DNA from 2 places in the Miniphocaeibacter halophilus genome. Region 1 is predicted to be linked to the other one. Evidence: riboswitches for the same ligand, from Rfam matches in the RefSeq annotation. Region 1 holds a riboswitch; the other holds the start of a gene.

The links. A riboswitch is a leader RNA that binds a small molecule or an ion and turns the genes downstream of it on or off. The one in region 1 is predicted to bind FMN.
Region 2: it holds a riboswitch for FMN, as region 1 does, so the genes downstream of both, JFY71_RS11335 (ECF transporter S component) here and ribD (bifunctional diaminohydroxyphosphoribosylaminopyrimidine deaminase/5-amino-6-(5-phosphoribosylamino)uracil reductase RibD) in region 1, are expected to answer to the same signal.

What each region holds. Positions count from the first base shown of each region.
Region 1 covers NZ_CP066744.1:81,657-85,073, reverse strand. The annotation lists gene JFY71_RS00430 (UDP-glucose--hexose-1-phosphate uridylyltransferase) at 1-584, shown strand, start outside; gene JFY71_RS00425 (galactokinase) at 606-1,880, shown strand; FMN riboswitch at 1,954-2,068, shown strand; gene ribD (bifunctional diaminohydroxyphosphoribosylaminopyrimidine deaminase/5-amino-6-(5-phosphoribosylamino)uracil reductase RibD) at 2,270-3,358, shown strand; gene JFY71_RS00415 (riboflavin synthase) at 3,358-3,417, shown strand, end outside.
Region 2 covers NZ_CP066744.1:2,265,764-2,269,180, forward strand. The annotation lists gene rimI (ribosomal protein S18-alanine N-acetyltransferase) at 1-81, opposite strand, end outside; gene tsaB (tRNA (adenosine(37)-N6)-threonylcarbamoyltransferase complex dimerization subunit type 1 TsaB) at 74-772, opposite strand; gene tsaE (tRNA (adenosine(37)-N6)-threonylcarbamoyltransferase complex ATPase subunit type 1 TsaE) at 774-1,226, opposite strand; gene JFY71_RS11335 (ECF transporter S component) at 1,386-1,979, opposite strand; FMN riboswitch at 2,062-2,176, opposite strand; gene JFY71_RS11340 (M18 family aminopeptidase) at 2,312-3,417, shown strand, end outside.

The DNA.
Region 1 (3,417 bases):
TGTTAAAATGGCCTTTATCAACTATTAGGCTTTCTTCAGATAAGAAGAAGGAAGTATTAGAATTATCAGAAAAAATATTAGAGAAATGGAAAAATTATTCCAATATAGATTTAAATATTATAAATAAAACAGATGAAGTAAGACATAATACTATAACTCCAATAGTTCGTTATGAAAATGGGAAGTATATTATTTATTTAACATTAAGAAATAATAGAACTTCTGAAGACTATCCTTTTGGAATATTCCACCCTCATGAAAGCTTACATCATATTAAGAAGGAGAACATTGGTTTAATTGAAGTTATGGGACTGGCTATTTTACCGGCTCGTTTAAAAACCGAATTGGAGTTATTAGGTAAATGCTTACTTGGGCAAGAAGATATAAATAAACATGAATCTTTAGAAAAACATTATGACTGGTATAAAGATTTGAAAAATAAGGACTTTAATGAAAACAATGTAAAGGAATTTATTGAGGAAGAAACAGCGAAAATTTTCGTTAAAGCCTTAGATGACTGTGGTGTTTTCAAATTAGATGAAACAGGAAGTAAAGCTTTTATTGAATTTGTAGAATCTATTTAAATAGAAGAGAAGAGGAAATATATGCTTAAAGTAAAAGAAGTTATAAATTTAATAAGAAATGACAAACTAAATAATGATTTTTTAAAACTATATAAGGATGAAGAAAAAATCAAAGAGCAAAAGGAAAGATATATTGGTGCTTTAGAAAAATTTGAGTCCTTATATGGAAATGAAGAAGTTGAAATATACAGTGTTCCAGGAAGGACAGAAGTACTGGGAAATCATACAGATCATCAATTAGGTCGTGTTGTTGCAGCAGCAATAAATTTAGATATGATTGCAGTAGTTAGTAAAAGTGAAAATATTAATATTGTAAGTGATGAACAAGTTATTGAGGAAATAAGAATTGATGATTTAGATAAAAAGGAGAATGAAGAGGAGACCTCAGAATCTTTAATCAGAGGGGTTACTAGTAGATTAAAGGACCTAGGATATAAAATCGGAGGATTTAAAGGCTATTTTACCAGTGATGTATTAATAGGTTCCGGTTTGTCATCTTCAGCAGCTTTTGAAGTAATGATAGGAGCAATACTGTCAGGCTTGTATAATAATATGACTATTCCACCTGTTGAAATTGCAAAAGTAGGTCAGTATGCTGAAACTGTATATTTTGGAAAGGCAAGTGGGTTAATGGATCAGTGCGCTTGTTCTATAGGAAATTTAATTACTATAGATTTTAAGGATATTAATAATCCATTAGTTGAACACCTAGATGTAGATTTTTCAAAATTGAATTTAAGTATTTGTATTGTTGACACTAAGGGTTCCCATGCTGATCTTTCAAATGAATACACTATGATTTCCGGTGAAATGAAAAAGGTTGCAAATGTATTTAATCAAGATTATTTACGAATGGTTAATGAAGAGGAGTTTTTCAAAAATATTACTACTGTTTTAGAAAAATGTGGAGATAGGGCAACTTTAAGAGCAATTCATTTCTTCAATGAAAACAGACGAGTAGGAGAAATGGTAGCTGCATTGGAAAATTATAATCTTGAAGAAATTGAAAAACTTGTATCAAATTCAGGTGATAGCTCTTTTAAATATCTTCAAAATATATATAAAGGTGGAAGTATAAAATCACAAGAAGTTGCGGTTGGACTGGCATTATCTGAAAAAATATTAGGAACTAACGGTGTTTGTAGAGTTCATGGTGGTGGATTTGCAGGAACAATACAAATTTTTGTCAATAATGAATTTGTGAATGAATATAAAGAAAGTATTGAGAAAGTTTTTGGCAAAGGTTCTTGCTATGTTTTAAAAATCAGAGAAGATGGCGCTACTAAGGTTTTATAATCTAAGTTAGATTTTAAGTTGATTTTAATTATTTGACAAATAAAGAATATACAATTACAATGTATTTAATTGAATATATCTTCAGGGCAGGGTGAAAATCCCTACCGGTGGTAAAGCCCACGCACCGAAAGGTATGATTTGGTGAAATTCCAAAGCCGACAGTAAAGTCTGGATGAGAGAAGATAATAGTAATATATTGTTGATTTGCTCTGAAATGGTTTCATTTCAGAGCTTTATTTTTTTCTAGGTATAAAAATAAATAGATTTATAATTATATAAACATAAATCTAAAATAAAACAAGAATAATTATTTTAAAATTTTGCCCTGAACAATTTTGTTCAGGGTTTTTTGTTGTAATAAATTTATTTTAAACATTATTGGAGGAGAAATGGACGAAAAAAAGTTTATGGCTTTGGCAATTGAACTAGCAGAAAAAGGTAGGGGTAAAGTAAATCCAAATCCATTAGTAGGAGCAGTAATTGTAAAAGATGGGGAGGTTATTGGAAGGGGATACCATGAAGAGTATGGTAGGGCTCATGCAGAGGTTAATGCAATAAATTCCTCTAAAAAATCCTTATGTGGTTCAACAATGTATGTAACCTTAGAGCCTTGTTGTCATCAAGGAACAAATTCACCTTGTACAGAAGCAATAATAAAAAGTGGAATTTCAGAAGTTGTAGTTGGAACATTGGATCCAAACCCAATTGTTGCCGGAAAGGGAGTTGGAATTCTTAAAGCTAAAGGAATAAATGTAAAAGTAGGATTTTTAGAAGAGGAGTGCAAGGAATTAATAAAAATATTTTCTCATTATATTAAAACTAAAACTCCCTATGTAACTATGAAATATGCAATGACTATGGATGGAAAAATTGCAACAAAAACCAATAAATCAAAGTGGATTACAGGCGATGAGGCAAGGGAAAACGTCCACAAAACCAGAGGGGAATATGCCGGCATTATGGTTGGTATTAATACAGTTGTTAATGACGATCCAATGCTGACTTGTAGACTTGAGGGTTTCTATAATCCAATAAGAATTATATGTGATACTAATTTAATTCTTTCACTAGATTCAAAAATAGTAAGGACAGCAAGGAAGGTAAGAACAATTATTGCCACCTGTAATAGAGACCTTAAGAAACAAAGGGAATATATTAACCTTGGTTGTGAAATTCTTGTAACAGATATGAAAGATGGTCATATTAATCTTTCTCAACTAATGAAAAAACTGGGAGAAATGAAAATAGATAGTATTTTACTTGAAGGAGGAGGAACTTTAAATTGGTCGGCTTTAGAAGGGGGAATTGTGAAATCCCTTCAGGTTTATATTGCTCCCAAATTATTTGGTGGCTTACATGGTATTTCACCAATTAGAGGAGACGGCGTCAGTGATCCAATTAATTCAATAAAGTTGTCTCCACCAACAGTTAAATATTTTGGCTCGGATATTCTATTAGAAAGTGAGGTTTTATTTTAATGTTTACAGGAATTATTGAAGAAGTAGGAGAAATTGACAGTATTAGCCGTAAGGGAAAT
Region 2 (3,417 bases), 210 kb from region 1:
CCAAGGATTTTTAAAAATCTTTCTTTCTAATTCTGAAATTAAATCTATATCAGAATAAATCATCTTTCTAATTTTAAACATTTTTAATCTTCATCTCCAAGTCCCTTTGTGCTTGTGATTTTCTTATATATTCCGGTTTTAAAGTTAAATAACTTTCTTCTAAAACCCCATTCTTTTCCTTGTTAGCTAAAAAACATAAACTTCTGCCAATACAACTATTTAAAGATGCAGGTGCTATTGAAAATTTATTATTTTCCTTTATTTCCATTTCAAAGTCAGAATTAATATCGCCAACAAAAATAATTTCATCATATTTTTCATTTAATTTATTCATAAGTTCATCAAAATAAATTAAATTATCATCTTCTATATTAATTATTTCATTATTACTGTATTTATAAACACCATAATATACCCTTCCTCCTCTAGCATCTAAAATTGGAACTATTATTTTATCACTTATAATTTGAGAAGCTAGGGCCTTTAAGGTTGAAATACCTATTATGTCCTTATTGAAAATTTGAGCAAAAGTCTTTCCTACAGTCATTCCAATTCTAAGTCCTGTAAAAGAACCTGGCCCTTTCCCAACAACATATAGGTCTATATCTTCTATTTTTATATTTAAATTTTTTAATAAATCTTTAATCATAGGTACTAATGTTTCACTATGTGTTAATTCTTGATTTATATTATAATCTCCAATTATAATTCCATCTTCCATAACTGAACAGCTTGAAATCATAGTTGAAGTGTCAATACTTAATATTTTCATTTTACTTCAATCTTTCTATTAGTTCTTTTTCTTTATTATTTTTACCTTCAATAACAAATTCTCTTTCTGTTTCTCCTAGTTTGTTTATAGAAATTTCTATATAGTCTCTTGGTAAATAATTTAAGGCTCTTTCTGCCCACTCTACTATTGTTACCCCACTAGGATAATAATAATTATCTATATCTATAGTTTCCACTTCCGATTCATCTTCTAATCTGTATAAATCTAAATGATTTAGTTCTATATTACCATAGTAAGTATTAACTAGGGAAAAAGTAGGACTTGTTACATTATCCTTTATATTTAATGAATCTGCTATCATTTTTGTAAAAGTAGTTTTACCTGCTCCCATTTCTCCTTTTAAGGAAATTACATATCCTTTTTTTAAGGCTTTAGATATTTTTTTAGCAAACTCATTTGTTTCTTTTTCATTTTTTGAAATGTATTTATACATAATCCACCTCATTATACTAGTATAAAACTTATAGCTAAATCAAGCAATCCTTATATTGAATATTATTAATTAAAAAAGAATCGTATTGCTACGATTCTAAAAGTATATTTCATAATTCTTTTTTTGGCAATATTAAATTATTAAGGTTTAAACTTAATTTTAACTGCCATAACTTTTACCTAATCTAGGTAATAAAGGTTTATACAATATTCCTAAAATCATAGCGTTTAAAGCACCTTTAATTATATTAAAAGGTACAATTGAAAATAAGATAAAAGTTGGCACATTACTAACTAACGGATTAATTTTCTCCATTGAAGGCGCAAAGGTCTCCATTGGTAATCCATATAGTGGAAATATTACATAGTAGTTACTTAAGGTTGCTAATGCACTCATTAAAATAATTCCTATTGTTAGTGAAAAAATCGCATTTTTAAATGTTTTCTTTCTTTTGTATATTAATGATGCCGTAACAACTAGGGAAGATGAAACTATTAAATTCGATAATTCACCAAATCCTGCTGTTAAAGTTCCTTGTGTTAAAAATTTTAATAAAAGTTTAACAACAATTACTATAAATCCCCATAAAGGACCAAATGTAAATCCTGCAATAATTGCCGGCACCTCTGAAACATCTATTTTCATAAATGGTGGTGCAAAAGGCAAAGGAAAATCAAACAACATTAATATTGAAGCTATGGCTCCAAGTAGTGCTACTTTTATCATTATAGATAAATTATTATTTTTTCTCATTATATCCTCCTAAATATTTAGGACATAAAAAATGCCCCTTTAATACTTCCGGGCATTTGGATATACAAATTAGCATTTATTCAGCTTTCTTCTTTCATCCAGACTATACTGTCGGTATTGGAATTTCACCAATTCAACCCTTACGGCTCGCGGACTTTACCGCCGGTGAGGAATTTAACCTCGCCCTGAAGATAATTTAATTATAGCACTATACTGTATCTTCTTCAAGTCCACTAAATTATACCTGCCTTTTAACTTCTTATATTTATATTTAAATAAAAAATTTCATTAATGTTATAATAAATACGATTAAAAAATTAATGAGGTGTTATATGGAAAATATAGAAATTGTAAAAAGACTTATGAACTTTATTGATAATAGTCCATCAGTTTTTCATGTAGTGGATAATTTTGAAAAATCTCTTATGGAGAAAGGTTATACAAAACTTTCTAGAAATAAAAAATGGAACTTAAAAAGAAACGGAAAATATTTTGTTTCAAATAATAACAGTGCAATTATAGCTTTTCAAATGGGAAATAACTTAAAGGACAATTATTTTAGAATAATTGGTTCCCATAGTGATTCACCAACTTTCAGAGTTAAACCTTCTCCTGAAATATTTGAAAAAAACCATTTTGTAAAACTCAATACAGAAGTTTATGGTGGTCCTATATTAAGCACTTGGTTTGACAGACCCTTATCTTTAGCAGGTAGAGTTGTATTAAAATCAAAGGATATTTTTAGTCCAACTATAAGAAATATTAATATAGACAAAAATCTTCTTATTATACCAAACCTAGCTATTCACATGAATCGTGAAATAAACAACGGTTATAAATATAATAAGCAAAAAGATACTTTACCAATTATTGGATTAATAAACGAAGAACTCGAAAAAGAAAACTACCTTTTAAATATTATTTCAAAAGAAATAAATGAGGATATAAATAATATATTAGATTTTGATCTTTTCCTATATGATAGACAAAAGGGTGAATTTCTTGGTAATAATAAGGAATTCTTTACAATTGGAAAAATCGATAATCTTGGAATGGCCCACGCTAGTATGGAGGCCTTATTAAATTCAGAAGATTCGGAGTTTACAAAACTTGTACTGGTTTCTGATAACGAAGAAGTAGGTTCCCAAACAAAACAAGGTGCAGGCTCCCCTTTTTTAAGAGATACTTTAAAAAGAATTATTACTACAAGTGGTGGTAGTTTTGAAGATTTTGAAATTGCATTAGATAAATCATTTTTAATTTCTGCCGACCAAGCTCACTCAGTACATCCTAATTATATTGAGAAAAACGACCCTACAAATTCACCCTTAATTAACAAAGGTCCGGTTATAAAGGTGTCCGCAAGAATGAATTATACTAGTGATGGAGTTTCATCATCAATCTTTTCACAATTATGTAATAGTGTAAATATTCCAGT